Rhodopseudomonas sp. BAL398: one gene and its partner. The protein of the gene in region 2 interacts with the protein of the main gene of each other region in a pairwise test. Links are inferred from orthologs where the notes say so. Each region holds a gene or a part of one and is shown on either strand. Other genes may lie near its edges.

The links.
Region 1: the proteins of hfq (region 2) and rho interact in binary tests that used the Escherichia coli proteins (3 or more experiments, as listed by UniProt). The link is inferred for Rhodopseudomonas sp. BAL398 from one-to-one orthologs.

The regions. Positions count from the first base shown.
Region 1 is NZ_CP133111.1:4,266,565-4,283,089, forward strand. Bases 13,104-15,916 are described here. They hold rho (transcription termination factor Rho), read right to left. Parts: upstream 15,237-15,916; coding sequence 13,971-15,236; downstream 13,104-13,970. Other genes in these bases: mnmE (tRNA uridine-5-carboxymethylaminomethyl(34) synthesis GTPase MnmE), read right to left, coding at 13,104-13,826; hemJ (protoporphyrinogen oxidase HemJ), read right to left, coding at 15,514-15,916. Outside these bases: RBJ75_RS20140 (diguanylate cyclase domain-containing protein), read left to right, coding at 1-1,317; leuS (leucine--tRNA ligase), read left to right, coding at 1,521-4,142; LPS assembly lipoprotein LptE, read left to right, coding at 4,129-4,680; holA (DNA polymerase III subunit delta), read left to right, coding at 4,682-5,710; RBJ75_RS20160 (ParB/RepB/Spo0J family partition protein), read right to left, coding at 5,941-6,819; RBJ75_RS20165 (ParA family protein), read right to left, coding at 7,045-7,899; 16S rRNA (guanine(527)-N(7))-methyltransferase RsmG, read right to left, coding at 7,915-8,601; RBJ75_RS20175 (hypothetical protein), read right to left, coding at 9,290-9,481; RBJ75_RS20180 (GNAT family N-acetyltransferase), read right to left, coding at 9,634-10,092; tRNA uridine-5-carboxymethylaminomethyl(34) synthesis enzyme MnmG, read right to left, coding at 10,123-12,012; more of mnmE, read right to left, coding at 12,441-13,103; more of hemJ, read right to left, coding at 15,917-15,948; RBJ75_RS20205 (pyruvate, water dikinase regulatory protein), read left to right, coding at 16,413-16,525. UniProt on the Escherichia coli protein: Facilitates transcription termination by a mechanism that involves Rho binding to the nascent RNA, activation of Rho's RNA-dependent ATPase activity, and release of the mRNA from the DNA template.
Region 2 is NZ_CP133111.1:1,004,335-1,018,646, reverse strand. What follows is about bases 3,156-6,117. They hold hfq (RNA chaperone Hfq), read right to left. Parts: upstream 4,780-6,117; coding sequence 4,531-4,779; downstream 3,156-4,530. Other genes in these bases: RBJ75_RS04740 (sigma-54-dependent transcriptional regulator), read right to left, coding at 5,869-6,117; RBJ75_RS04745 (D-amino-acid transaminase), read right to left, coding at 4,960-5,814; hflX (GTPase HflX), read right to left, coding at 3,156-4,519. Also shown: RBJ75_RS04765 (hypothetical protein), read right to left, coding at 1-29; gyrA (DNA gyrase subunit A), read right to left, coding at 154-2,913; more of hflX, read right to left, coding at 3,137-3,155; more of RBJ75_RS04740, read right to left, coding at 6,118-7,239; RBJ75_RS04735 (sensor histidine kinase NtrY-like), read right to left, coding at 7,257-9,542; ntrC (nitrogen regulation protein NR(I)), read right to left, coding at 9,707-11,149; RBJ75_RS04725 (two-component system sensor histidine kinase NtrB), read right to left, coding at 11,159-12,334; tRNA dihydrouridine synthase DusB, read right to left, coding at 12,331-13,392; RBJ75_RS04715 (bifunctional 2-C-methyl-D-erythritol 4-phosphate cytidylyltransferase/2-C-methyl-D-erythritol 2,4-cyclodiphosphate synthase), read left to right, coding at 13,598-14,312. UniProt on the Escherichia coli protein: RNA chaperone that binds small regulatory RNA (sRNAs) and mRNAs to facilitate mRNA translational regulation in response to envelope stress, environmental stress and changes in metabolite concentrations.

The DNA of each region.
Region 1 (16,525 bases), 3.3 Mb from region 2 along the record:
ATTCGCTGTTCGACCTCGTCGATCTTTGTCGGCGGCAATGTCAAAGACCGGGCCTATTTCAAAAAGGCGCTGGAGACCCATGATTTCGTGGTGAGCGATTTCCTGGTCGGGCGGCAGACCAAGACCGGCACCATTCTGGCCGCCTATCCGGTCTCGGCGGTTGCCGGCGGCGAAGATGCCGTCGTCATTGCGGGGATGAATCTCGACTGGATGTCAGGGGTGATGGGCGATCTGGCCGGGCGAACCGGTGTGACCGCCGCATTGGTCGACAGCGAGGGCGTCATTCTGGCGACCCCGCCTGGACAGTCCAGCCTGATCGGCACCTCCATCGAAACGCTCGGGCTGGCTCCCGCCCTGATCAACAATGTCCCCGGCTCGCGAACCGCGATGGTGGTGCGCAGTGACGGACGGCTGGTCTCTTTCGCCCGGATTCCCGGTACCAAGACCCGGCTGGTGGTCAGCATCGACGAAGCCAAGGTATCGGCCGCCATCAATCACGAGATCCGCACCGCCTATCTTCAATTGGCCATGGCCTGTCTGGTGGTGCTGCTGGGCGCGCTGGTCGCGGCCGAGCGGTTGATCGTGCGGCCGATCGGCATCCTCACCGCGACGGCGACGAAATTCGGCCAGGGCGACTGGTCGGCGCGCGCCACCCGGTCGGGACTGCCCGCCGAATTCGTGCCGCTGGCCAAGGCGTTCAACGCGATGGCGCGCAAGCTGGGCGAGCGCGAGCGCGAGCTCGTCGCCAGCAACAACCAGCTCACCGTGATGGCCTCGATCGACGTGCTGTCGGGACTGGCCAACCGTCGCGGCTTCCAGGGCCGGCTCGACTTCGAATGGATGAAGGCGCAGCAGGATGGCGGTAAGGTCGCGCTGTTGATGATCGATGTCGATCATTTCAAGCTCTATAATGACAGCTGCGGCCATCCCGAAGGCGACGCCTGTCTCAGCCGGATCGGCGAGACCCTGGCGGGCATTGCCGAGCGGACCAGCGGCTTGGCGGCGCGCTATGGCGGCGAGGAATTCTGCCTGCTGGTGCCGCAAACCGACGCCGAGGAATCGCTGCGGGTCGGCGAGATGGTGCGCGCCGCGGTGGAGGAATTGTCGATTCCGCATCGGACCAGCGCGTTCCAGCACGTCACCGTCAGCGTCGGCATGGCTTGCATCAGCCCGAGCGACGCGCTGCACCCGCGCGATCTGATCGAAGCCGCCGACGCCGCGCTCTATGCCGCCAAGCATCGCGGCCGCAACACCGTGGTCCAGCACGGCTTCATCCGCAGCACCGACACCGACAGCCCAATGGCGCTGGCGGGGTAACGTCCGACCGCGCGGCCGCGCCCGGCACTGCCGGAACTGCCGTGTGATTGTCCCAAGCCATTGACCACGCGCGGGGTTTTATGGCCTAGTTGCCGGCCTCGCGCGCGAATTCCGAAACCAAGAGCTAGCACCGGTTTGCGACCTCATTCGCGCCTCCCACCGCCCTGACAAGCGCTCGAACCGGCCGGCCGAATCCTGATTCCATGACAAACGAACGCTACAACGCCCGCGAAACCGAGCCGAAATGGCAGGCGCAATGGGACCGCCAGGCGATTTTCGCCACAAGGAACGACGATCCCCGCCCAAAGTATTACGTGCTGGAGATGTTCCCCTATCCGTCCGGCCGGATCCATATGGGCCATGTCCGCAACTACACCATGGGCGACGTGGTAGCGCGGACGATGCGGGCGCGCGGCTTCAACGTGTTGCATCCGATGGGCTGGGATTCCTTCGGCCTGCCCGCCGAGAATGCCGCGATCGAGCGCAAGGTAGCGCCGAAGGCCTGGACCTACGCCAATATCGCGGCGATGAAAAAGCAGCTGCAGACCATGGGCCTGTCGCTGGATTGGGCGCGCGAATTCGCGACCTGCGACCCCAGCTATTACAAGCACCAGCAGAAGATGTTCCTGGACTTCCTCAAGGAAGGCCTGGCCGAGCGGGAAAAGCGCAAGATCAATTGGGACCCGGTCGACATGACCGTGCTGGCCAATGAGCAGGTGATCGACGGCCGCGGCTGGCGCTCGGGCGCCGTGGTCGAGCAGCGCGAGATGAACCAGTGGGTGTTCAAGATCACCCGCTATGCCCAGGAATTGCTCGACGCGCTCGATACGCTGGATCGCTGGCCCGACAAGGTGCGGCTGATGCAGCGCAACTGGATCGGCCGCTCCGAGGGCCTGCGCTTTTCGTTCGGCCTAGTCGGCGCTCCCGCCGGATTCGACACGCTACCGGTGTTCACCACCCGGCCCGACACGATGTATGGCCCGACCTTCGCGGCGATCTCGCCGGACCATCCGCTGGCCAAGGCCTTGGCGACAACCCGGCCGGACGTCGCCGCCTTCAACGAGCAATGCCGCCGCATCGGCACCGCGCAGGCCGAGATCGACACCGCCGAGAAGCTCGGCTTCGATACCGGCATCAAGGCTACCCATCCGGCCGATCCGAACTGGCAGCTGCCGCTCTATATCGCCAATTTCGTGCTGATGGATTACGGCACCGGCGCCATCATCGGCTGTCCCGCCCATGACCAGCGCGACCTCGATTTCGCCCGCAAATACGGCATCGACGTCATCGACGTGTTCAAGCCGCTCGGCCATGACGAAGGCGTCACCGACGAGGCCTTCGTGCCGGCCAAGACCGAGACCGTGAATTACGTGCACTGGGTCGGCGAACCCGGCGTGATGACCTGCGAGCAGGCGATGGCGCGCTCGCTGGAGATTTTCGAGCGCGACGGCTGGGGCAAGCGCGAAGTCAATTTCCGGCTGCGTGACTGGGGCATTTCGCGGCAGCGCTATTGGGGCTGTCCGATCCCGGTGATCCATTGCCCGACATGCGACGTGGTGCCGGTCCCCGATTCGGAGCTGCCGGTCGAACTGCCGGATGACGTGACATTCGACAAGCCCGGCAATGCGCTGGATCATCACCCGACCTGGAAACACGTCACCTGCCCGCAATGCGGGGCCAAGGCGGTGCGCGAAACCGACACCATGGACACCTTCGTGGATTCGTCCTGGTATTTCGCGCGCTTCACCGATCCGTGGAACGAGAACGCGCCGACCACGCCCGCCGTGGTCAACCGGATGATGCCGGTCGACCAATATATCGGCGGCGTCGAGCACGCGATCCTGCATCTCTTGTACAGCCGCTTCTTCACAAGGGCGATGAAGGCCACCGGCCATATCGGCCTCGACGAGCCCTTCGCCGGCATGTTCACCCAGGGCATGGTGGTGCACGAGACCTATAAGAAGCCCGACGGCAGCTTCGCCTCGCCGGCCGAGATCGCCATCGTGCCCGACGGCGACGGCCGCCGCGCCACGCTGCTCGATGGCGGCGCGCCGATCGAGATCGGCCCGATCGAGAAGATGTCGAAGTCGAAGCGCAACACCGTCGACCCCGACGACATCATCGGCAGCTACGGCGCCGACACCGCGCGCTGGTTCATGCTGTCGGATTCGCCGCCGGATCGCGACGTGATCTGGAGCGAGGAAGGCGTCAAGGGCGCCTCGCGCTTCGTGCAGCGGCTGTGGCGGATGGTCAATGACGCCGCCGACATCGCCAAAGCGGCCCCCGACGCGCGCCCGGCCAGCTTCGGCGCCGACGCCTTGGCGGTCCGCAAGGCCGCCCATGGGGCGCTCGACAAGGTGCTGTCCGGCATCGAGCGGCTCGCCTTCAATGTCAGCCTCGCCCATATCCGGGAGTATTCCAACACCCTGGCCGAGGTTCTGGCGCGGCCGGGGCAGCCGGCGCCCGATCTCGCACCTGATCTTTCTTGGGCGATCCGGGAAGCCACGGTCATTCTGGTGCAGCTGTTCCACCCGATGATGCCGCATCTGGCCGAGGAATGCTGGCAGGTGCTGGGCCAGAAGGGGCTGGTGTCGGAGGCGGTCTGGCCGCAAATCGAACGCGATCTGCTGGTCGAAGACAGCATTACCCTGCCGGTCCAGGTCAATGGCAAGAAGCGCGGAGAAGTCACAGTGGCCAGGGATGCGCAGAATCCGGAAATTGAGGCTGCCGTTTTGGCGCTCGATACGGTAAAACAGGCCCTGGATGGCAAGCCCGTTCGCAAGATTATCGTCGTGCCGCAGAGGATCGTGAATGTCGTGGGGTAACTGGCGCATCGCAGCCCGGCTGTCGATCGTCGCCACCTTGGCGGCCCTGACCGCAGGCTGCTTCCAGCCGATGTATGCCGAGCGCAGCGACGGCACACCCGCCTTGCGCGAGAAGCTGCTCGGCGTCGCGGTGCCGCCGGTCGCGGTGCCGAACGGATCGCCCACCGCGCGGCTCGGCGTGGAAATCCGCAACGCGCTGATGTTCAAGCTCTATGGCGGCGCCACCGGCCTGCCGCCGACCCACATCTTGACGCTGCGGCTGACCACGTCGCGCTCGTCGATGATCGTCGATCCCAAGACCGCGCTGCCGTCGATCGAGAATTACGGCATCGACGCCAATTACACGCTGAAGGAAGTCGCCACCGACAAGGTGGTGATGAGCGGCAGCACCTTCTCGCGGGTCGAATATGACGTCCCGGGCCAGACCCAGCGCTTCGCCCGCTCGCGCGCCGGCCGCGACGCCGAGGACCGCGCCTCGCAGGAAATCGCCGAGAATATCCAGACCCGGCTGGCGGCGTTTTTCTACGCCGGCACCTGACTTGGTCGCGCTCAAGGGCAGAGAGATAGACGCCTTTCTGGCCCGGCCCGATGCCGCGCGGCCGATCATCCTGCTCTACGGTCCCGACGCCGGGTTGGTGCGCGAACGCGCCGATGCGCTGATCGTCTCCGCGGTCGATGATCCCAATGATCCCTTCGCCACAACCCGGCTGGACGGCGACGACCTCGCCGCCGAGCCGTCGCGGCTGGTCGACGAGGCGATGTCGATTCCGATGTTCGGCGGCCGCCGCGCGATCCGGGTGCGCGCCGGCTCGAAGAGCTTTGTCAGCGGCGTCGACACCTTGGCGGGTTCGGCGCTGAAGGATTGCCGGGTGGTGATCGAGGCCGGCGACATCAAGCCGGAATCGCCGCTGCGCAAAGCCTGCGAACGCGCCAAGACCGCGGTGGCGATCGGCTGCTACCCGGACGGCGAACGCGATCTGACCAAATTGATCGACGATGAATTGCGGCTGTCCAATCTGAAGATCACGGCCGACGCCCGTGCCATTCTGATGGCGCTGCTCGGCGGCGACCGCCAGGCCTCGCGCAACGAATTGCGCAAGCTCGCGCTCTACGCCCATGGCAATGGCGAGGTCAGCGTCGACGACGTGATGGCCAGCGTCTCGGACGCCTCTGAATTGAAACTCGACACCATCGTCGACGCCGCCTTCGGCGGCCGCCCGGCGATCGTCGAGAGCGAATTCGCCAAGGCGATGGTCGCCGGCACCTATCCGGGCCTGATCATCATGGCGGCGCAGCGCCACGCCGCATTCCTGCACAAGGCGTCGCTCGCGGTCGATGACGGCGCATCGGCCTCCTCGGTGCTGGAGAGCGGCTATCCCCGCATCCACTTCTCCCGCAAGGCCGCCGCCGAAACCGCGCTACGCAATTTCCCGCCGACCCGACTGCTGGCGATCATCGATCAGCTCGCGGTGGCAGCCCTCGACGCCCGCAAGCAGACCAACCTCGCCGCCGTGATCGCCCAGCGCGTGCTACTGGCGATCGCCGTCAATGCAAGGCGGCGCGGTTAGACTTCCATAAGAGTCTGAATGAAGAAGAAACCAATCACATCGAGCTTGATGTCGTCATTGCGAGCCGAGGATGGCGCATCGCGCCGTCCGACCGCGAAGCAATCCAGGGCCGCCCAGCAAGGACTGGATTGCTTCGTCGCAAGCGCTCCTCGCAATGACGGTCTTGAGGGCCTCGTTTGGCTGATCGCTCTTTCCGCCTGCTAACAGCGTCGAGCCGCTCGCACTAAGCGTCAGCCATCGGCATCCAGCCGCCGCAGAATTTCGTCGAGCTGTTCGAGGTCGCGATATTTGATCTGCACGGTGCCGCCGGGGTCGCGATGCTCGACGCTGACTTTCAGGCCGAGCGCGTCGCTGATGCGTTTTTCCAGCGCGACGGTGTCGGCGTCCTTGGTCTTGCCGGCGCGCGGCTGCTGCGGCTTGCGCTCCGGCACGCCCTCTTCATGCGCCAGCGCCTCGGCCTGGCGCACATTCAAGCCTTCGGCGACGATGCGTTTCGCCGCAGCCGAGGCATCCGGCACGCCGATCAGCGCGCGGGCATGGCCTGCCGACAATTGTCCCGAGGCGATCAGCGCCTGGACGTCATCGGGTAGTTTGGTCAGCCGCATCATATTGGCGACATGGCTGCGGCTCTTGCCGACGATTTTGGCGATGTCGTCCTGGCTGTGTTTGAATTCGGTGGCCAGCGCGTGATAGCCCAGCGCCTCTTCGAGCGCGTTGAGGTCCTCGCGCTGGACGTTCTCGATGATGGCGATTTCCAGCGCGGCGGCGTCGCTGACATCGACCGGCACGATCGGCACTTCATGCAGGCCGGCGATCTGCGAGGCGCGCCAGCGCCGTTCGCCGGCGATGATCTCGTAGCGATCCTGCGCGCCCTTGACCGGCCGCACCACGATCGGCTGGATCACGCCGTGCTGCTTGATCGAGTCCGCGAGCTCGGCGAGTTCGGCGTCGGAAAACGCCCGCCGCGGATTGCGCGGATTGGGCTTGAGGAATTCGATCGGCACCTTGCGCTGCGCGCGCGGACGCTCCAGATGCGCGGCCTCGCCGCCGACATCTCCGATCAGACTCGCCAGACCGCGACCCAGTCGCGACCGCTGCTCGTCGGCCATTGCCAGCTCCTTTGGATTCGCTCTCGAACTCACGTGGTTACTCCGCAGTGCTTGCTGTCACGTCATGGTCTGTTGCGTCGTAGTCGTAGGGTGGGCAAAGGCGCGCTTGCGCCGTGCCCACCATTGGCTTCGCGTTGGCATCATCCTGTGTGGTGGGCACGCTTCGCTTAGCCCACCCTACGGACTTCGCTTCGCTCGCAATGACGAAGCAAATTCAGAGCGCCATCAATGCGCGGTGCGTAGTTCGCGCTCGCGCTGGATCACTTCGGTCGCGAGTTTCAGATAGGCCTCGGAGCCGGCACATTTCAGATCATAGACCAGCACCGGCTTGCCATAGCTCGGCGCTTCCGAGATCCGCACATTGCGCGGGATCATGGTGTCGTAGACCTTCTTGCCCATGAACTGCCGGACATCCGCCACCACCTGGTTCGACAGATTGTTGCGGCTGTCGAACATGGTCAGCACGATGCCGTGGATCGACAGATTCGGATTGAGCGTCGAGCGCACCTGCTCGACGGTCTGCAGCAGCTGCGACAGACCTTCGAGCGCGAAGAACTCGCATTGCAGCGGCACCAGAATCGCGTCCGACGCCGCCATCGCATTGACCGTCAGCAGATTCAGCGACGGCGGGCAATCGATCAGCACATAGGTGTAATCGAGGGGCTCGACGACGCCGTCGTTCAAAGCGGCGATCGCATTGCGCAGCCGATAGGCGCGATCGCGGCTATTGCCGAGTTCGAGTTCGAGGCCGGACAGATCCATCGTCGACGCCGCGATATGCAGCCGCGGCACCGCGGTCGGCACCACCGCGTCGCGCAGCGGCGCCTCGCCGATCAGCACGTCATAGGTCGAGCAGCTGCGGTCGCGGCGATCGATGCCGAGTCCGGTCGAGGCATTGCCCTGCGGATCGAGGTCGACGATCAGCACCCGCTCGCCGATCGCCGCGAGTGCGGTGCCGAGATTGATCGCGGTGGTTGTCTTGCCGACCCCGCCCTTCTGGTTGGCGAGCGCGATGATGCGCGGGTGGCCGGCCCCCGTCTCCTTGCTATCGCCTTGATATACTTGATCAATTACGGTCATGCGCGGGCCATCTGGTTAGTGAGGTAGTGCGGACGGGGTCTGCCGCTCGATCCGGTCGAGTTCGACAATCCAGCCATGTCCGCCGGTGAGGCTGGCATGAAGACGAGGCGTGATTTTCCAATATTTAGTGGATTCGGTCAATTCCGCGTCTACATCTTGACCCTTGAGAAACAGGGCTCTCGCGCCCTCTATCAGCAAGGGTTCGGCGAAGCCGATAAGCTGGTGTAGCGGAGCAACGGCCCGAGCGGTGATGCAATCGACATCGCGGGGAAAACTATCCTCGTTATCCCCGATGTCCGCCAGCATAACTTGGCCCGGCGCCCGCGTCACCCGCAGCGCCTCGCGCAAAAACGCCGCCTTTTTTGCATTGCGCTCGACCAAAGTGACATGGCCGCCGGCGTCTGCCATCGCGCAGGCCAGCACCAATCCGGGAAAGCCGCCGCCGCTGCCGAAATCCAGCCAGGTCCTGGCGGCGGGCGCGATCGTCAGCAGCTGCAGCGAATCGGCGATGTGCCGGGTCCACAGCACCGGCAGCGTCGCGGGCGAAATCAGATTGGTCTTGGCCTGCCATTGCAGCAGCAGATCCACATAGGCGTCGAGCCGCGCGGTTGTTTCACGTGAAACAGGCGTGAGCCGCAACGCCGCGGCCCGGTCGGCGTCGAGCCGGGGAAAGGGTGCCGCCTGTTGGGAACGTTGCGCCATGCGCGAAGCCGAGCCTTGGTTGAATGAGGTCATTCCATACGCCCGCAAACGCCCGGCTTCCATCCCTTTGCGTGGCAGAATGGGATCGAGATAGTTTTAAACGGTCGTCGGCGCGTCGGCCGCCTGCGGTCCGAATTGGGTGAGCCGCGTCGGCAAGTTTGCGTCCCGCTGATTCGGCGCCAGCTCGCGAATGTACTGGGTGATCGACGGATCGAGCCCGGCGCGCGGACGACGCCCAGGTCCCGCCCTTTGCCAGGTCCCGCTTCAGCGCATCGGCCTCCGGTCCAATTCGGCAAAGCCAGCGAAACTCGCGGCTGAGGGAACCGGGGCGAGATTCCGGGTTCGCTCGCAGCAAGCTGCTCGCGCCCCGGAATGACGCGGCCCTGGATTGTACCCGACGGCACAGCTTCTCGTTCGTCATGCCCGGCTTTGTGCCGGGCATCCACGCCTTGAAAGCCGTGCTGGATCAAAGGCGTGGATGGCCGGGACAAGCCCGGCCATGACGCGTGGATGAGTCGAAACCAAGCGCCTTTGCTTTCAGGCGAATCAACTCAACTGGAAAGCATGATCGGATTTTGAAAGCCTGCGGCCGCCGCGAGTGCCATCCCTCCCCCTTGTGGGGAGGGTGGATCGCCGAAGGCGAGCCGGGTGGGGGGTGCCGCACGGACTGCGTCCGGGCCTGCCCGACTCAAAGCCCAACCGATTCCAGGTCGTCGACGCCGCAAGAGGCCAGCAAACCAGCCTCATTCGTTACAAGCAGCGAAATGACTGCCAAAACGACCGCCCCACCGCAGCTTGGCATCAAATCCAGCTTGATCCGGGTCATTCCGGGGCGCGAGCAGCTTGCTGCGAGCGAACCCGGAATCTTGCGTAATTCCATGCTTTGCCGCGAGATTCCTGTATCTGCCGGCAGTCAATTTCATCGTAGCTTCGTGCGAAGCCAGTCCATTAGTTCATGGGCTCGCACGCCCCACTGGGTTCGCACGCCCCACTGGGCTCGCGCCCCGTAATGGCCTCGCTGGACCAAAACCTTCAGTGCTGGTCAGGCGGACGGGCGACAAAGGCTGTTTTGCCGAGCTCAGCGAAGCCGACGCTACGATAGAAGTCGTGGACGTAAGGGTTGGCATGGCCCCGGCCGGTCACCAGAAACACCTGAAAACAGCCCCTGCTCCAGGCCTCTTGCAAAGCTGCCGCGATGGTGGCGCGGCCATGACCCTGACGGCGAAACTCCCGGTGCGTGACCACATTTTCGAGCAAGGCATGAGACGCCCCGCCCCGCATCAGATTCGGCCCAGTGGTCAGGCAGCAGGTCGAGACCAGCCGGCCCGCCATGGCGGTGACGAACAAGACGGTGCGTTCGGCGGCCAGGATTTCGGCCCAGATCTGCTGGGCGCAAGGCTGTGATAGCCGAGGGGTGTCCGGATTGGCATGCCGATAGAGGTCGATCAGACTTTCGAGGTCGTCGGGCTCGGCGCGCCGGGTGATCCGCATCGTCCCCCCTGTTGTTTCACGTGAAACAGCCTAGCCAACCTCTGCGGCCGGACGCCTGCGGGCTTCGCGCCGCAAATAGGCCGCCAGGATGCCCAGTGCCGCCGGGGTCATGCCGTCGAGCCGGCCGGCCTGCCCGACGGTGCGCGGCCGGGCCTTTTCCAGCTTGTTGCGGGCCTCGTTCGACAGGCCCGGCACCAGCGCATAATCGATATCGGTCAGCACCAGGCCTTCGTCGCGGCGAAATGCCTCGACATCGGCGCTCTGGCGCTTGAGATAGACGTCATATTTGGCGTCGATTTCGACATGCAGCGCGATCGACGGCGCCACGGCGGTCAATTCGGGCCAGATCGCCGTGATATCGGCCCAGCCGAGCTCCGGATAGGCCAGCAATTCGAAGGCCGAGCGCCGCACCCCATCGCGATTGAGCGCCAGACCGTGCCGGGCCGCCTCGTTCGGGGTGATCGCCAGCGATTGCGCCAGCGTTTTGGCCTCATTCAGCGCCGCCATCTTGTGACGATGAAACCCTGCCCGCTCGGCGCCGACGCAGCCCAGCGCCAGCCCCTTGTCGGTCAGCCGCTGGTCGGCATTGTCGGCGCGCAGCGTCAGGCGATATTCCGCCCGCGAGGTGAACATCCGGTAGGGTTCGGTGATGCCGCGGGTCACCAGATCGTCGATCATCACCCCGAGATAGCCGTCGGCGCGGTCGAATACGGTCAATTCGCTGCCGCCCGCCGCCAAAGCCGCATTCAGACCGGCGACCAGCCCCTGCGCCGCCGCCTCTTCGTATCCGGTGGTGCCGTTGATCTGGCCGGCCAGGAACAGACCGCGCAGCCGCTTGGTCTGCAACGTCGGATCGAGTTCGCGCGGATCGACATGGTCATATTCGATCGCATAGCCGGGCCGGATGACTTTGGTCCGCTCCAACCCCGGAATCGTCGCCAGAATGGCGCGCTGCACATCTTCGGGCAGCGAGGTCGAAATGCCGTTGGGATAGACCGTGGAATCGTCCAGCCCTTCGGGCTCGAGAAAGATCTGATGGCCGTCGCGATCGCCGAAGCGGACGATCTTGTCCTCGATCGAGGGACAATAACGCGGCCCCGAACTCTGGATCTGGCCGGAATACATCGGCGAGCGGTGCACATTGGCCCGGATCACCTCATGGGTCGACGGCAGCGTCCGGGTGATGCCGCATTGGATCTGCGGATTGCTGATCCGGTGGGTCAGCACCGAAAACGGCTCGGCCGGGTCGTCGCCGGGCTGCATCTCCACGGCCGACCAGTCGATCGTGGTGCCGTCGAGCCGCGGCGGCGTGCCGGTCTTGAGCCGGCCCAGCGTAAAGCCGATCCGCTCGAAGGCGCCGGACAGGCCCAGCGCCGGGGCCTCGTCGATCCGCCCGGCCGGCCAGCTGCGCTCGCCGAGATGAATTAATCCGCGCAAAAACGTGCCGGTGGTGATGACGACCGCGCCGGCTTGCAATTCGCGGCCATCGACGAACCGGATCCCGGTGACGCGGCCGGACTCGACCAGTAGATTGTCGGCTTCGCCTTCGATCACGGTCAGATTCGCGGTGGCGCGGATCCCGGCCTGGATCGCGGCGGCATAGAGCTTGCGATCGGCCTGGGCGCGGGGTCCGCGCACCGCCGGGCCCTTGCGGCGATTGAGCATGCGAAACTGAATGCCACCGGCATCGGCGGCGCGGCCCATCAGCCCGTCCAGCGCGTCGACCTCGCGAACCAGATGGCCCTTGCCCAAGCCGCCGATCGCCGGATTGCAGGACATGGCCCCGATGGTTGCGAATTTGTGCGTCACCAGCGCGGTCCGCGCGCCGAGGCGCGCCGCGGCAGCCGCCGCCTCGGTCCCGGCATGGCCGCCGCCGATCACGATCACATCGAACGAGCTTTGCGCGAAGGAATTTTGCATGCGCGGCTTCTAGCCCAGCTTTGTGGCGCCTTGAAGCAGGAACTTACCTGTGGGCTAACGGCTGCTGGGCAGCGGTCGGACGGCAGAGGCTGGAGCCCACAAGCCTATCATCGCCCGTGCCCCGGACGCAGCGCAGTACGCCGCTCTTCGCGGCGTGATGCACTGCAGAGCCGGGGGCCCGCTTTTCGCCGATCGTCACCCGGGGCCATGAGCGGGGTCCCGATTCTGCGAAGCGGCATAAGAATGCCGCATCGCGCCCGGGACACGAATTCATCTGCTGCAATCATGCGGCGTGGCTGCACTGACTCGCCGGCTCTCTCCGTAAATCAAATTGCGCCAATGTTTCACGTGAAACAAATCTTGGTTCAGCCAGAGAAACTCAAAGAACGAATTAAAATTCACTATTTCTAATATTGAACAAAGTAATATTACTTTCCAACACAAAATCGGCTGAAGATCGCCCCTAGCACATCCTCGACATCCACCCGTCCCAGCAGGCGCCCGAGCGCGGCAGCCGCCACCCGCAATTCCTCCGCGACCATTTCCTCTCCGATCCCACCCGCCATGCTGCGCTGCAGCGAAGCCGCAGCATCCCGCAGCAATAATCGGTGCCGTTCGCGACCGATCAGCCCGCCTTCCGCCCCGCCGAAAAACGCTTCAGCGAATCGCTCGAGCCCGGCCACCAGCGCCGGCACCCCCTCTCCGTCCCTGGCCGAGATCCGATAGACAGAAACCGCGGCATCGCGCTCCTGCGCCGATCCGCCCCCAGCTTGCCACAACTTTGCCGCAAGATTTTCAGGCCCCAAATCGCCGCTTTTTCCACCCTCGAGATCGATCTTGTTGCGCACGCGCCAGACCGGAGCCTGCCCTTCGATGGTCATACCCGATGCATCGTCCGCGCTGAGCCACAGCACCAGGTCGGCTTCCGCCGCACGCGCTTTGGCCCGCCGCACCCCCTCCTGCTCGACTACATCATCGCTGTCGCGAATCCCGGCGGTGTCGATCACCGTCACCGGATAGCCACCGAGATCGAGCTGCACCTCGATGATGTCGCGCGTGGTGCCGGCCTGCGGCGACACGATTGCGACCTCGCGCCGCGCCAGCTGATTGATCAACGTCGATTTGCCGACATTCGGCGGCCCGGCGATCGCGACCACAAGTCCATCGCGCAGACGTTCACTTTGTCCCTGCGCCGCAAGCACTTCTTCAATTTCATCGCGCAGCGTCGCGATCCGTGCGAGCGCCGGAGCCATCAGCTCCGCTGACACATCGCCCTCGTCAGAAAAATCAATACCGGCCTCGATCAGCGCCGACGCCTCGATGATCTGCTCGCGCCAGCTCCGCGCCCGGTCACCGAGCAGACCCTTCAATTGCCGTAGCGCCTGGCGGCGCTGCCGATCGGTGTCGGCGTGAATCAGATCGTCGAGCCCCTCGGCCTGCGTCAGATCCAGCTTGCCATTCTCGAAGCCGCGCCGGGTGAATTCGCCGGGCTCCGCCGGCCGCACCTGGTCGAACGAGGCCAGTGCGGCGAACAGCGCGGCCAGCACCGCGCGGCCGCCATGGATATGAAATTCGGCGACGTCCTCGCCGGTGGCGCTTGCCGGCTCGGGAAACCACAACACCAGGCCGTCATCGATAAGCTCTTGATTGTGATCGCGTAACAGCGCCCGCGCGGCGACCCGCGGCGGCGGCATATGGCCGCTCAGCGTCCGCAACACGCAGCCCGCGCGCGGCCCCGAGACCCGCACGATCGCAATCGCGGTCGGCGGCCGGCCCGTGGCCAAAGCGAAGATGGTGTGATCGCGCGGATGCATCCGCCTGTCTTGCCGCCCGCCCGGCGAAAAGGCAACGCGCCACGCAACGGCGTTGCGAACATGATCATCCGATGTTGCTGCAAGCCCGCAACAAAAAGGCGCCCCGCTCGCGCGGGACGCCCTTCGCAAATCCGGATCGGTCGATCAGGTATTCATCGACTCGAAGAATTCGGCGTTGTTCTTGGTGTTGCGCAGCTTGTCGAGCAGGAAGTCGATGGCGTCCATCGTTCCCATCGGATTGAGGATCCGGCGCAGCACATACATTTTCTTCAACAGCTGAGCGTCCGTGATCAGCTCTTCCTTGCGGGTGCCGGAGCGCGAAATATCGATCGCCGGGAAGGTCCGCTTGTCCGACACCTTGCGGTCGAGGATCAGCTCCGAATTGCCGGTGCCCTTGAATTCTTCGAAGATCACTTCGTCCATGCGCGAGCCGGTATCGACCAGCGCGGTGGCGATGATGGTCAGCGAGCCGCCCTCTTCGATGTTCCGCGCGGCGCCGAAGAACCGCTTCGGCCGCTGCAGCGCATTGGCGTCGACGCCGCCGGTCAGCACCTTGCCTGAAGACGGGACGACGGTGTTGTAGGCGCGGCCAAGGCGCGTGATCGAGTCGAGCAGGATGACGACGTCGCGGCCATGTTCCACCAGCCGCTTGGCCTTCTCGATCACCATCTCGGCGACCTGGACGTGACGCACCGCGGGCTCGTCGAAGGTCGAGGAAACGACTTCGCCCTTCACCGAACGCTGCATATCGGTGACCTCTTCCGGCCGCTCGTCGATCAGCAGCACGATCAGATAGCATTCCGGGTGATTGGCGGTGATCGAATGCGCGATGTTCTGCATCAGCACGGTCTTGCCGGTGCGCGGCGGCGCCACGATCAAAGCGCGCTGGCCCTTGCCGATCGGCGCCACGATATCGATCACTCGCGCCGACAGATCGCGCCTGGTCGAATCTTCGAGTTCGAGCCGGAACCGCTCATCCGGAAACAGCGGCGTCAGATTGTCGAAATTGACCTTGTGCTTGGATTTCTCCGGGTCCTCGAAGTTCAGCGTGTTGACCTTCAACAGAGCGAAATACCGCTCGCCTTCCTTCGGGCTGCGAATATGCCCTTCGATCGTATCACCGGTGCGCAGGCCGAAGCGGCGGATCTGCGACGGCGAGACGTAGATATCGTCCGGTCCCGGCAGATAGTTCGCGTCGGGCGAGCGCAGAAATCCGAAACCGTCGGACAGCACTTCGACCACGCCCTCGCCGATGATGTCGGTCTCCTTGATCGCCAGCTGCTTCAAGCTGGCGAACATCAGTTCCTGCTTGCGCATCGTGCTGGCGTTCTCGACGCCGAGCTCTTCGGCGAACGACACCAGTTCGGCCGGGGTCTTGGCCTTGAGGTCTTGTAGCTTCATTTCCCGCATTGGGATGGTCCTGTGGAAAATAACCGGGGAGGGATTTGCAAGCCGGAGAAGTCCGGCGCCTAGCGATCAGGAAAGTCCGCGAATCTTCAAAGCGGGTCTTCAGAAACGAGGTCTTGAGCAACGAAGGTGCGGAGAGGCTTCAAACCTGATGCGGCGGCCGGTTCTCGACAAAACCGGTTCGCAACCACATCCGCCTGCGTGGGGTGGGATGCTCCACTATAGAAAATCACCGGCCTCCACGCAAGGCGTTCGAATCGGGCCGCGACCTCACGCCGCTCTAGAACGGTTTCACGATCACCAGGATCACCGCGCCGATCATCAACACCGTCGGTATCTCGTTGATAATCCGATAGAATTTATGGCTATGCTGGTTCCGGTCGGCAGCGAAGGCCAAAACCCAATGACCCAGAAAAAAATGGATCACGGTCATCAGCACAACCAGGGTCAGCTTGCCGTGAAACCAGCCTTCCATCAGAAAGTTACGGTCCCAGGCGATGTAGAGCCCGACGATCCAGGCAACCACCATGGCCGGCGTCATGATCGCCTTGTATAGCCGCCGTTCCATGATCTTGAAAGTTTCGGATTGTTTCGATCCGATCTCGGCATCGCAATGATAGACAAACAGCCGCGGCATGTAGAGCATTCCGGCCATCCAGGAAATCACCGCGATCACATGCAGCGCCTTCAGCCATGGGTAGAGCAGTTCAACCATTCGGAATTCTCACCGCCGCCCGCTGGCAGCCCTGTCTCGATCGTCTCGCTTGGAACGCCATGCCTAACACGAGCGTTATCGAAATGCTTGAAGTTAGGTCTATCCGCAAGCCGTCCCTTTCTAAAACAATAGTTATAGATTCTTAGGTTAGAGTCTAAGTGACAGTGGATTAGGCCCACGCAAAACCATCGGTCAGTTGCCAGCCGTTTATGCACAACCCCACAGCGAAATGCACAGGACTCCGACGATCGGAATAACGCAACTGCGCTCAGGGACTTGCGCCTTTCGTTAGGCTCTTTATCAAGAGACAAATCCACATAACCCCGCTAACATCCGAGTCAGCGCGAAAACATTCCCTCACACGAGGCCTGTGAAGAAAAAGCCGGGTTATCCCGCCCGCGCCCGCCGCGGCGCCAAAACCCGGCTCCAGCCCCACAGCTTTTCACAGGATATACAGGGTCATGATGCCGACCGAAGGCAGCTATTTTCATCTTCACCTGGTCTCCGATTCGACCGGCGAAACCCTGATCACGGTGTCGCGCGCGGTCGCCGCGCAATACGCCAATGTCTCGCCGGT
Region 2 (14,312 bases):
GAATCCGTTCCGTCCCCGAGATCAGCCATATTCGCTCCCCCGCTCTACTCAGGGTAGCAAGGTTTCCGCTCTCAAGCAAATCACCTTGCCTAGAGATCGAGCAATCGAACGCAGCGTTGCATCGGCCGAGAAGGATCCTCCATCGGCGGCGGATCAGCCGCCGTTGCCGCTGTCAGTGTCCTCGCCGATATGTTCGACCGACACCACATGCTCGTCGTCGGCGGTGTCGAACACGGTCACGCCCTGGGTCGAGCGGCCGACGATGCGGATGCCGGCGACCGGGCAGCGGATCAGTTGGCCCTTGTCGGTCACCAGCATGATCTGGTCGTGGTCGTCGACCGGGAACGAGGCCACCAGCTTGCCGTTGCGGCTGTTGACCGCCATCGCCACGATGCCTTTGCCGCCGCGGCCGGTGGTGCGGTACTCGAACGACGAGGTTCGCTTGCCGTAACCGTTTTCGCTGAGTGTCAGCACGAACTGCTCGTTGGCCGACATCTCGGCGTAACGTTCCGGAGCCAGCGAATCCAACGCGCCCACCTCCTCCCCCTCAGCCTCGGCGGCCAATTCGGCGATCGCGGCCTCGTCACCATTGGGGGCGGCGTCTTCGCCGGTGGCGGCGCGACGAATGGCACCGGACTGTTTCAGATACAGCGCGCGCTCGGCCGGCGCCGCATCGAAATGGCGCAGAATGGTCAGCGAGATCACCTGGTCGCCGCTCGCCAGCGACATGCCGCGCACGCCCATCGAGGCGCGGCTCTGGAACACGCGGACCTCATTGACCGCAAAGCGGATGCACTGGCCGCCAGCGGCGGTCAGCAGCACGTCGTCGCGATCGGTGCAGATCTGCACGTCGACGATCGATTCGCCGACATCGAGCTTCATGGCGATGATGCCGGAGCGGCGCACATCGACGAAGTCCGACAATTTGTTGCGCCGCACGGTGCCGCGGGTGGTGGCGAACATCACGTCGAGCTCGGCCCAGGAGGATTCATCCTCGGGCAGCGGCATGATGGTGGTGATGCCCTCGCCCTGCTCCAGCGGCAGGATATTGATCAGCGCCTTGCCGCGGCCGTTCGGCGGCGCGATCGGCAGCCGCCAGACCTTTTCCTTGTAGACCTGGCCGCGCGACGAGAAGAACAGCACCGGCGTATGGGTCGAGGCCACGAACAGCCGGCTGACGAAATCCTCTTCGCGGGTCGCCATGCCGGAGCGGCCCTTGCCGCCGCGACGCTGCGCCCGATAGGTCGACAGCGGCACCCGCTTGACGTAGCCGGCATGCGACACGGTCACCACCATGTCCTCGCGCTGGATCAGGTCCTCGTCCTCGACCTCGCCCTCCTGCTCGATGATCGTGGTCTTGCGCGGCGTGGCGAATTCAGCCTTCACCGCCGTCAGCTCGTCCTTGATGATGCTCTGGACCCGCGCGCGCGAGCGCAGGATCTCAAGATAATCGGCGATCTCGAGCGCCAGCTTGTCGAGCTCTTCGGAAATTTCCTCGCGGCCCAACGCCGTCAGGCGCGCCAGCCGCAGATCCAGAATCGCCTTGGCCTGCTCGAACGACAGCCGCGCGGTGCCGTCGTCGGCCAGCCGATGCCGCGGATCATCGATCAGCATGATCATCGTGGCGACGTCCTTGGCCGGCCAGTCGCGCGCCATCAATATGTCGCGCGCCGTGGCCGGATCCGGTGAAGTCCGAATCACCCTGATGACTTCGTCGATATTGGCGACCGCGATCGCCAGACCGACCAGGATGTGGGCGCGGTCGCGGGCCTTGTTGAGCAGGAACTTGGTGCGCCTGGTGACGACCTGCTCGCGGAAGGCGATGAACACCGTCAGCAGGTCCTTGAGATTCATCACCCGCGGACGGCCGCCGTCGAGCGCCACCACATTGGCGCTGAAATTGGTCTGCAGCGGCGTGAAGCGGTACAGCTGGTTCAGCACCACTTCGGGCACCGCGTCGCGCTTCATCTCGATGACGACGCGAAAGCCGTCGCGATCGGATTCGTCGCGCAGATCGGAGATGCCCTCGATCTTCTTCTCGCGCACCAGTTCGGCGATCCGCTCGACCATGGTGGCCTTGTTCACCTGATAGGGAATTTCCGAGATGATGATGGCCTCGCGCTCCTTGCGCGCCGGCTCGATCGTCACCTTGCCGCGCATCACGATCGAGCCGCGGCCAAGCTGATAGGCGGCGCGAATCCCGGCGCGGCCCAGAATGATGCCGCCGGTGGGGAAATCCGGGCCCGGAATGATGTTGATCAGGTCGTCGATGGTCAGCGCCGGATCGTCGATCAGCGCGACGCAGGCGTCGATCACCTCGCCGAGATTATGCGGCGGGATGTTGGTCGCCATGCCGACCGCGATGCCGCCGGCGCCGTTGACCAACAGGTTCGGAAATTTCGCCGGCAGCACGCGGGGTTCGCGGAACGAGCCGTCGTAATTGTCCTGGTAATCGACGGTGTCCTTGTCGATGTCGTCGAGCAGGCCCTGCGCGATCTTGGTCAGGCGCGACTCGGTGTAACGCATCGCGGCGGCAGAATCACCGTCGACCGACCCGAAATTGCCCTGACCGTCGATCAGCGGCACGCGCATCGAGAATTCCTGCGCCATCCGCACCATCGCGTCATAGACCGACTGGTCGCCATGCGGATGATACTTACCGATGACGTCGCCGACGGTGCGCGCCGATTTGCGATAGGGCTTATTCCATTCGAAGCCGTTTTCGTACATCGCGAACAGAATCCGGCGATGCACCGGCTTCAAACCGTCGCGCGCATCCGGCAGCGCACGGGCCACGATCACGCTCATGGCGTAATCGAGATACGAGCGCTTCATCTCGTCGAGGATCGAAATCGGGCGGATATCCGAAGGCGCCGGCGGCTCCCCGGGCTTGTTATCGTCGGTGTCGGACAATGGTGATTTCCGGTGAGAATCTGATCGGCGATTTATAGCCGATCCGGCGTCTGCAAACCACCTTTAACTGGCCCGGCCGGCGGGTTTTTCCCTTCGTTTTTCCAATTACTTAGGCGGCGCACCCGACCTCCTCGAACGGGTCATTCCGGGGCGCGAGGCAGCAGGCCGAATGAACCCGGAATGATGCCGTTCTGGATTGCGAACGCAGCAAAGGCGCAGGCGCTCAGTGCTCGTCCGGATGCGGGGTGGCGCCGAACCGGTTCACGACGATGTCGCGCTTGGTCTCGTCGACCCGCACCGTCATCTCGAACCGGCCCTCATGCAGGTCCTTGCGCAGCACCTCGGCATTGCGATGCAGCCAGCTGATGCCGGCGCCATCGGCGGCGTCGATCGACAGGTCGAGCGCGATCCGGCTCAGGGCCAGCCGCTGCTCGATCGCCGCCAGCAGCTCGTCGATGCCCTCGCCGGTCACCGCCGACACCATGAAGCACGGATGCTCGGCCGGGCGCCTGGCGGCGATGTTGCTGAGATTCTCGCGCTGCTCCGGTTCGAAGCGGTCGATCTTGTTCCAGACCTCGAGGATCCGCCCGCCCGCTTCGGGATCGATCCCGAGCTGGCGCAGCACGGCGTCGACGTCGCGCTGCTGGGCCTCGGCGTCCTCGTGCGAAATGTCGCGGACGTGGAGGATCAGATCGGCTTCCAGCACCTCTTCGAGCGTGGCACGGAACGCCGCCACCAGCTGGGTCGGCAGGTTGGAGATGAAGCCGACGGTGTCGGACAGCATCGCCTTGCCGCCATGCGGCAGCGTCAGCCCGCGCAAGGTCGGATCCAGCGTGGCGAACAGCATGTCGGCGGCCTGCACCTCGGAGCGCGTCAGCCGGTTGAACAGCGTCGACTTGCCGGCATTGGTGTAGCCGACCAAGGCGACGACGCGGTACGGCACTCGCTGCCGGCCGGCGCGGTGCAGCCGGCGGGTGCCCTGCACCTTCTTGATCTCGTTTTCGATCTTGGTGATGCGATCGCCGATCAGCCGGCGGTCGGCCTCGATCTGGGTCTCGCCGGGGCCGCCCATGAAGCCGAAGCCGCCGCGCTGCCGTTCCAGATGGGTCCAGGACCGCACCAGCCGCGACCGTTGATAGTTCAGATGCGCCAGCTCGACCTGCAGCGCGCCTTCCTTGGTCTTGGCCCTGCGGCCGAAGATTTCCAGGATCAAGCCGGTGCGGTCGAGCACCTTGGTATTCCAGGCCTTCTCCAGATTGCGCTGCTGGATCGGCGACAGCGCGCAATCCATCACCACAAGGTCGGCCTCGTGGCCCTGGATGATGCCGAGAATCTCCTCGACCTTGCCCTTGCCGAGATAAGTGGCCGGGCGAATCTGCCCGATCGGCGCCAGCACCAATTCGGCGATCACCAGATCGATCGCACGCGCCAACCCCGCCGCCTCGTCGAGACGAGCGTCGGAGCCGCGCACCGCAATGCTGTCGGTTGAATCGGGATCGCCGCGACGCGCGCGCAAATACGGGCCGACGACGATTACTCGTCCGGTCTGCTCGTCATGCACCGACCGCGGCCGGTCGGCGCCCCCGTCAAGGCTGCGGGGTTCCAATCAGGTCAAGCTCAAGCTGGAGCGTCCTCGCCACCTTCGAACAACTGGATCGGTGCGCCGGGCATGATGGTTGAGATCGCATGCTTGTAGACCAGCTGCGAATGACCATCGCGCCGGAGTAACAAACAGAAATTATCGAACCAGGTGACAATGCCCTGCAACTTGACCCCGTTCACAAGAAAAATCGTGAGAGGAGTCTTGGTCTTGCGAACGTGGTTCAGGAATGTGTCTTGAAGGTTTTGTGCGCGGTCTGCCGCCATTTTCTTGTCCCGCAGTATGTTTTGAATTTTTTTTGCCGCGACGCTGCTCTCTGCGGAGCATGGTCTCGGTGTCAGCCTTCCTGAGATCCCCCTCCGGAGACCGACAGGTTGATTAGACGTCAGGTGCCAATGTTAGGCAAGCAGGTTCCCGCAAAAGCTGTGTTACTGAGGCAACAAAACTCAGGAAAATGCCGAAAATCGGTGGAACTGCTCACGCAAACGCGTGGCAATCCGACCTGGCGTACCGTCGCCAATGATCCGGCCATCGATCGCCACGACAGGCATCACGATCTGACTCGACGCGGTGACGAAGGCCTCCGCGGCCTGCAGTGCCTCGTCGACGGTAAAGGCGCGTTCCTCGAATTTGATTTGCAGTGCCGCAAGGGTTTCGATCAACACCGCCCGGGTGACACCGGCGAGGATTCCGGATTCCGCCGAGCGGGTGACCACACGACCGTCCTGGGTGACGATCCAGGCGTTGCTGGAGGATCCCTCGGTGACCAGGCCGTCGCGATCGACATACCACGCCTCATAGGCGCCCTGCTCGCGCGCCGCTTGCTTGGCCAGCACGTTCGGCAATAGCGCCGTCGACTTGATATCGACCCGCGGCCAGCGGTTCTCCGGCAGCGTGATCACCTTGATCCCATGCGCCGCGGTGTCCTGGTTCTTGGCATAATTCAGCGCCCGCGCGGTCACCACCAGGCTCGGCGCGACGCCGGCCGGAAAACCGTGATCGCGCCGCGCCACGCCGCGGGTCACCTGCAGATAGACCAGCCCATAATTGACCCGGTTACGCCGCACCACCTCATGCAGCACCACCTGCAACGCCGAAAGCGGCATCGGCATCGCGATCCGCAATTCACCGAGCGAGCGCTGCAGCCGCGCCATGTGCCGCGGCATGTCGACGATCTTGCCGCCGCGCAGCTCGCAGACCTCATAGACGCCGTCGGCGAATTGATAGCCGCGATCCTCGATGCTGACGCAGGCGTCGCGCATGTCGCGATAGCGGCCGTTCACATAGGCGATGCGAGCCATGAGACTGTTCCGGAAATGATGATGCTGATGATGATGCGAGGACGGCGACGCCGGTCAACCGACGCCGAGCGCCTTGAGCTTGCGGTGCAGCGCGGAGCGCTCCATGCCGACGAATTCGGCGGTGCGCGAGATGTTGCCGGAGAACCGGCTGATCTGCGCGATCAGATAGTCGCGCTCGAACACTTCGCGGGCCTCGCGCAACGGCAGTCCCATGATGTGCTCGCCATTATTGCCGGTCGGCATCGTCGGCACCATCGAGCCGACATCCTGCGGCAGCATGTCGGCGGTGATGATCACTTCGGGACCGCCGCTGGCCAGAATCATCACCCGCTCGACATTGTTGCGCAGTTGGCGGACGTTGCCGGGCCAGACATGCGATTGCAGCACCGCCATCGCGTCCTGGCCGATCTGCCGCTTCGGCAGGCCGGTGGCGAGCGAGATCTGCTCCATGAAATATTCGATCAGTTCGGGAATGTCCTCGCGGCGCTCCGACAGCGGCGGCACCCGGATCGGCACCACCGAGAGGCGGTGATAGAGGTCCTCGCGGAACCGGCCCTCGGCAATCTCCTCCTCGAGATTGCGCGCGGTCGAGGACACGATGCGGACGTCGACATTGACCTTGGCGGTGCCGCCGGAGCGCTGGAAGGTCTGATCGACCAGCACCCGCAGGATCTTGTTCTGGGTCTCGCGCGGCATGTCGCCGATCTCGTCGATGAACAACGTGCCGCCATGGGCCTCTTCCAGCGCGCCGGCCTTGCGCTGCTGCTCGCCATTGGACTGCTCGACGCCGAACAATTCGATTTCCATCCGCTCCGGCGTGATCGCAGCGGCGTTGATGACGACGAACGGCCCTTCGGAACGGCCAGAGGCATTGTGCAACGTCCGCGCCGCCAGCTCCTTGCCGGAGCCGCTCGGCCCGACGATCAGGATCCGGCTATTGGCCTTGGCGGCGCGCTCGATGGTCTGGCGCAGCTGGTTCATGCAGGCGGAGCGGCCGGTCAGCGTCGAGGCGCTCGGCGCCTGCTGCTTCAGCTCCTTGACCTCGCGCTTCAGCCGCGAGGTCTCCAGCGCCCGCGTCGCCACCAGGATCAGGCGGTCTGCCTTGAACGGCTTCTCGATGAAGTCATAGGCGCCGCGCTTGATCGCCGCGACCGCGGTCTCGATATTGCCGTGGCCGGAGATCATCACCACCGGGACCTCGGCGTGCTCGCGCTTGATCTGCTCCAGCAATTGCAGCCCGTCGAGCCGGCTGCCCTGCAGCCAGATGTCCAGGAACACCAGATTGGGCCGGCGGTTGGCGATCTCCGCCAGCGCCGAATCGCTGTCGCGCGCGGTGCGCGTGGTGAAGCCCTCGTCGTCGAGAATGCCGGCCACGAGCTCGCGAATATCGGCCTCGTCATCAACGATCAGAATGTCATTTGCCATGGGTCGCGCCTGTCATCTCAGCTGCTGCTGACAGCTACTGCTGTGGTTTCGTTACCGGCCGGGCGGTTGGGTTCACTGGATTCGGCGGTCGGGGCCTGTCCGGAAATCGAAAAGCGCAGCCGCATCCAGGCGCCGCGCTGCCCTGGCCGAATCTCCGAGGCATCGTTGAGCTCGATCCGACCGCCATGATCGACCAGAACCCGGCCGACGATCGCCAGACCAAGCCCGGTGCCCTTCTCCCGCGTCGTCACATAGGGCTCGAGCAACCGCGCCCGGCTGACCTTGGGCAGGCCGATGCCGTTGTCGATCACGTCGATGACAATGTCCTCACCATCGCGGGCGGCGATCACGTCGATGCGGCCCTTGCCGAGCTGCTCGGGCGGCACCACGTCGATCGCCTCGGTGGCGTTCTTGATGATGTTGGTGAGCGCCTGCGAAATCAGCCGGCGGTCGAACCGCGCCCGCATCGGTTCGTCCCTGATCTCGGCCTCGATCTCGATCTCGGGATGGCCGACCCGCATCAGGAACACGACCTGCCGTACCGTGTCGGCGACGTCCTCGCCCTCGATCACCGGCTTCGGCATCCGGGCAAAGCGCGAGAATTCGTCGACCATGCGCCGGATGTCGTCGACCTGGCGGACGATGGTGTCGGTGCACTGCTCGAAAATGGCTTTGTCTTCGGTGATGACCTTGCCGAATTTGCGCTTGATCCGCTCCGCCGAAAGCTGGATCGGGGTCAGCGGATTCTTGATCTCGTGTGCGATCCGCCGCGCCACGTCGGCCCAGGCCGAGGTGCGCTGCGCCGACACCAATTCGGTGATGTCGTCCAGCGTGATGATGTAGCTGTCGCGCGAATGGCTGGTCTGCTCGGCGCTGACCCGCACCGACAGATTGCGCTCATGGCCGTCGCGGGTGATGGCGATCTGGCCCTGCACCAGCCGCTGCGAGCCCTCGCGCGCCGACTTCATCATCTCGTCGAGTTCAGGTAGCACCTCCGACAAAGGATGGCCGAGCGTCTCGGATTCCGAATGACCGATCAGCTTTTCGGCAGACCGGTTGAGAATGCCGATGCTGCCGGAGCCGTCGACGCCGATGATGCCGGCCGAGGCCGACGACAGCACCGCTTCGATGAAGCGACGGCGGCTGTCGATCAGGTCGCTGGCGCTGACCAGCTCGTCGCGCTGGCTGCGCAATTCCTGGGTCATCTTGTTGAAGGTCTCGCCGAGATGGGCGAGATCGCCCTCCGACTTGAACACCGGCACCTGGACGTGCAGATCGCCGGTGGAGACCAGATTGGCGGCGCCCATCAGGCGCCGGATCGGCGCCACCAGCCAATTGGCGAAATTCAATCCGATCAGCACCGCCGACATCAGCACCGTGAGCGCGATCACCGTGAACAGCAACGCCAGCGTCACCTGAAAGCCGAGCCGGCTCGACTCGATCTTGGCATATTCGGCGACGCTGGCCTGGGTCTGGCGCAGTTGCGAGACCACATGCGGATCGAGCAGCCGGGCGACGTAGAGGAAGGTGTCATCGAAGCCGCGCAGCCGGATCACCGCGGCGACGTAATTGGCCTCGATGAAGACCGCGATCTGCGGCTCCTTCGCATTGACGTTTTTCAGGAATTCGGCCGCCGGCACGTCGAAGTCGCGCTGAATGCCGGTCTGCGCGGATTCCAGGATATGGCGGTCCTTGTCGATCAGCATGGCGCCGGGAAGATTGCGCGCCGCCGCACTGGCGGTCAGCAATTCGCGAAATGAGCGGCGGTCCTGATCGTAGAGCGGTCTCGCATTGGAAATGTCGTTGGCCATGCCCAGGATGTCGCCGCGAATCATCTGGGCGTGTTCGTGCAGATAGGCATTGGCGACGATCAGCGAATTCTGGATCACCGCCCTCGTCGGCCCCGAGAACAACCGATCCAGCCCGCGGTCGATGGTGACATTGGCGACGATCGACACCAGAACGGCCGGCAGCACTGCGATCACCGAGAATAGGCTCACCACCTGGACGTGCAGCCGCGCGGCGGCGCGACCGCGGCGGCGGGCCTGCACCACCTTCCAGACTTCACGAACGATGATCACCACCAGCAGAAGCACGGTGGCGGCGTTGATCAGCAGGAAGGTCACCACGACGTCCCGCGTCGGCGCGATCCAGGTCAGACCGGTCAGCACCACGAAGGTCAGAGTTGCCGAGATCAGCGCCAGCGCCACGGCAAGGGGCACGATCAGCCGGCGCAGCCGCCCCGCGCGTGGCTCGGCAATCGACGGTTCAAAAGGCTCGGTCGACGGATCTGCGCTGGTCATTCTGGCAATAGGTGAGCGTGAACGCGGGACGAACGCCGGACTCTGGCGTCGACTGATGCATTCCTACAACAATGTTGCCAAATTACGACTATTCGACGGCGCGGTCTCCCCGGAAACTTACGAGCATTCCAGGCAAATTCGCCATTGCGCGCCGGCGGCCGGATTCAACCGCCGGTCCGATAGACCTGAATGTCGAGGTCGCGAATCTTCTTTCGCAGCGTGTTTCGATTGAGCCCCAGCAGATCCGCCGCGCGAATCTGGTTGCCGCGGGTCGCCGCCAGCGCCGCGGTCAGCAGCGGCACCTCGATTTCACGCAAGATCCGATGATAGAGCCCCGGTGGCGGCACGCCGTTGGGAAAGCCGGAGAAGTGCGAGGACAGGTACATCTCGACCGCGCCGCCGAGATTGTCGACGCCGTGCTGGGCGCTGCCGCTGGACACCACCGCGGGCGGCGCCAGCTCACCATCGATCACTGAGCCGGTGATGATGTCCTGTGGATAAAGCGCGGCCAACCGCCGGGCGAGGTTCTCCAGCTCGCGCACATTGCCGGGCCAGCGATGCTGCTTCAGCCGCTCCAGCGCCGCGGCGTCGAGTTTCTTGGCCGGCAATCCGTCCTTCTCGGCCAGCGCGAAGAAATGCCGGACCAAATCGGGCAGATCCTCGATGTGCTCGCGCAAGGGCGGCAGCCGCAGCGGCACCACGTTGAGCCGGAAGAACAGATCCTCGCGGAACAGGCCCTGCTGGATCAGGATGCGCAAATCCTTGTTGCTCGCCGCCACGATCCGGACGTCGGTCTTGATCGGGGTGCGGCCGCCGACCGTGGTGTATTCGCCCTGCTGCAGCACCCGCAGCAGCCGGGTCTGCGCCTCCATCGGCATGTCGCCGATTTCGTCGAGAAACAGCGTGCCGCCCTCGGCCTGCTCGAACCGCCCGGAGGCGCGGGTATTGGCGCCGGTGAAGGCGCCGCGCTCATGGCCGAACAACTCGGACTCGATCAGGTCGCGCGGAATCGCCGCCATGTTGACGGCGACGAACGGGCCATTGCGACGCTTGCCATAATCATGCAGCGCGCGCGCCACCAATTCCTTGCCGGTGCCGGATTCGCCGGAAATCATCACCGTCAGGTCGGTCTGCATCAGCCGCGCCAGCACCCGATAGATTTCCTGCATCGCCGGCGAGCGGCCGACCAGCGGAATCGAATCGAATTCTGGGTCGTCGGCGTAGCTGGCGGCGCGGTCCTTCGGCTCGGCCAGCGCGCGGCCGACGATCGCGATCAGCTCCTTGAGATCGAAGGGCTTGGGCAGATATTCATAGGCGCCCTTCTCCGAGGCGCGGATCGCCGTCATGAAGGTATTCTGCGCGCTCATCACGATGACCGGCAGGTTCGGCCGCAATTTCTTGATCCGCGGCAGCAGGTCGAAGGCGTTCTCGTCCGGCATCACCACGTCGGTGATCACCAGATCGCCCTCGCCCTGGCTGACCCAGCGCCACAGCGTCGCGGCGTTTCCTGTCAGCCGCACCTCATATCCGGCGCGCGACAGCGCCTGGTTGAGCACGGTGCGTATCGCGGTGTCGTCGTCGGCGACTAGGATGCTACCTGCGGGCATTGTCAGTCCTCATCTTGCAGTCTGTGAGGCATCGGGCGACGTCGCCGGCACGTCCTCGCCGTTGCTCTTAATGTAGGGCTTCTCGATATTGAACATCGGCAGCAGCACGCGGAACGTGGTCTTGCGCGGCTGCGATTCGCATTCGATGATTCCGCCATGGTCGCCGACGATCTTGGCCACCAGCGCCAAACCAAGCCCCGAGCCCGACGGCTTGGTGGTGACGAAGGGATCGAACAGATTCGGCAGCAGGTCTTCGGGCACGCCGGGACCGTTGTCCTTGACGCAAAACTCCAGCGGCAACGACACCCGCGTCTTCTTGCCGGGCACCGACAGCCGCACGCCCGGCCGGAACGCGGTGGTCAGATGGATCTCGGCGTCGCTGCCCAGATCGACCACGGCCTCGGCGGCGTTCTTCACCAGATTGAGGAAGACCTGAATCAATTGATCCTGATTGGCCAGCACCGGCGGCAGTGACGGATCGTAATCCTCGATGAACTTGATATTGCGGGCAAAGCCGGACTGCGCCAGCCGCTTGACGTGATCCAGCACCGAATGAATGTTGACCGGGCCGCGCGCCACCGGCCGATCGTCGCCGAACACTTCCATGCGATCGACCAAAGTGACGATGCGGTCGGCCTCGTCGCAGATCAGTCTGGTCAGCATCCGGTCCTCGGATGAGGCGGCCTGCTCCAACAGCTGCGCCGCGCCACGAATGCCCGACAATGGATTCTTGATCTCATGCGCCAGCATCGCCGCCAGCGCGATCACCGAGCGCGCGGCGCTGCGGTGGGTCAGCTGCCGGTCCATCTTGTCGGCGATGGTGCGCTCCTGCAGCATCACCACGATGTGGCCGGGCCGCTCCGGCATCGGCGCGACGTGCAGATCGACCTGGCGGTCGCCGCCAATCCGCGGCGTGCCGAGATCGACCTTATATTCATTGACCGGCGAATTGCTGAGCAGGACCTGATCGATCAGCGCCAGCAGCGGACTGCCGAACGGCACCAATTCGGTCAAGGACTGCCGGCGCAGGAACTGGGTCGAAATCTCGAAGAAGGATTCTGCGGCCATGTTGGCGTCGATGATCTTGCCGTCGGGCGCGATCAGCAACACCGGGTTCGGCAGCGCGTTGAGAATGGCGTCGCTGTCGGTCGGCGGGGTGCGGCGTGGTTCTGCGACGGCGTTCATGCGGCGGCACTCCAGGCGAAATCGTCATAGGCCTCGCCGAGCGAATGCTGCACGGCAGCCGGATCTTCCGCGGTCAGGATTCGGGCGCGCCAGCTCTTCAATGCCGCTTGCGGCGCGTGGCCGGCAGCGGCCACCTCGAGCGCCCAGCCGAGATGTTTGCGGGCGTGGCGAAGCCCGATCTGCATCCCGTAAAGGCTGAGGATATCGTCATAGAGAATCCGCAGATAGTTGAGCTGATCGGCCAGCGCCGGCGCCGGCTCGGCGAGCCCGGTCTCGAACTGGCGGCCGATCTGGCCGGGCAGCCAGGGCTGGCCCTGGGCGCCGCGACCGATCATCACCGCGTCGGCGCCCGATCGCTGCAGCGCCGTCATCGCTCTGTCGAACGAGGTGATGTCGCCATTGACCACCAGCGGAATGGTAATCGCCTGTTTCACCGCGCGAATGGCGCGCCAATCGGCCTCGCCCTTGTAGAACTGGCATCTGGTGCGACCGTGGACGGTAATCAGTTGCACGCCCGCGGCCTCGGCGCGCCGCGCCAATTCGGGCGCGTTGATCGATTGATCGTCCCAGCCCAGCCGCATCTTCAAGGTCACCGGCACCTTGACCGCTGCGATCGTCGCCTCGATCAGTTTCAGCGCGTGATCGAGATCGCGCATCAGCGCCGAGCCGGAGGCCCCGCCGGTCACATGCCGCGCCGGGCAGCCCATATTGATGTCGATAATATCGGCGCCCCCCGCCTCCGCGATCCGCGCGCCTTCGGCCATCCAGCGCGGCTTGCAGCCGGCCAGTTGCACCACATGGGCGCCGCTGCCGCCGACGTCGCAACGCCGGATCGACATCGCGCGGCCGCGCGCCAGATCCTCGCTGGCGGTCATTTCGGACACCACAAGGCCGGCGCCAAGCGCCGCGACCTGGCGTCGGAACGGCGCATCGGTGATCCCGGACATCGGCGCCAGGATGACCCGATTGGCCACCTCAATATTGCCAATTCGCAAAGGCGTGGAACCTGATAGGTTGGGGCCGGTCAAGGTCTGCTCATTCTCTAGCCACCGCATCATCGAGACGGCACCGGCTCATTTGTTGGGCATCACGTGTCGTTGCCTACAGTTTAGCCAGTTCTACGGGACTTGCAAGTGCATTGCAGCAATGCGCAAAGCCTCCTCAAACGCATGGAATCATGATGAATAGTGGCGTCGGCGTGGTAAGGGCTGTGCTTCGCAACGCCGAATTTTTCCCTTTCACCGCAGGTATTTGCTGAGCGCGATGTCGAAATCTCAACGCACCGCCGTTATTATCGTCGCCGCCGGTCGCGGCCTTCGCGCCGGCTCGGGCGGCCCCAAACAATACCGTACGCTGGCCGGCCGCGCGGTGATTGCGCGGGCGATGGAGCCATTTTGTCAGCACCCGGAGATCTTTGCGGTGCAGCCGGTGACCAATCCGGACGATACCGCTTTGTTCGATGCAGCTGTGAACGGGCTGAGCTACCACCCCTGCGTCAGCGGCGGCGCGACCCGCCAGGCGTCGGTGCGCGCCGGCCTCGAAGCGCTGGCCGGCCTCGCACCCGACATCGTGCTGATCCATGACGCGGCGCGCGCCTTCGTGACGCCGGCGCTGATCTCGCGCGCCATCGCGGCCGTCGGCCGGACCGGCGCGGCGCTGCCGGTCATCCCCGTCACCGATACTATCAAACAAGTCGATGCCGACGGCGAGGTCGCGGCGACGCCGGAGCGCGCCCGGCTGCGGATCGCCCAGACCCCGCAGGCGTTCCGCTTCGACGTTATTCTGGACGCCCACCGCCGCGCCGCGCGCGACGGCCGCGATGATTTTACCGACGACGCCGCGATCGCCGAATGGGCGGGATTGACGGTCGCAACCTTTGAAGGCGATGCTGCGAATATGAAGCTCACCACACCGGAAGATTTCGTCCGCGAGGAGTCCCGGCTCGGCGCCCTGCTCGGCGACATCCGCACCGGCACCG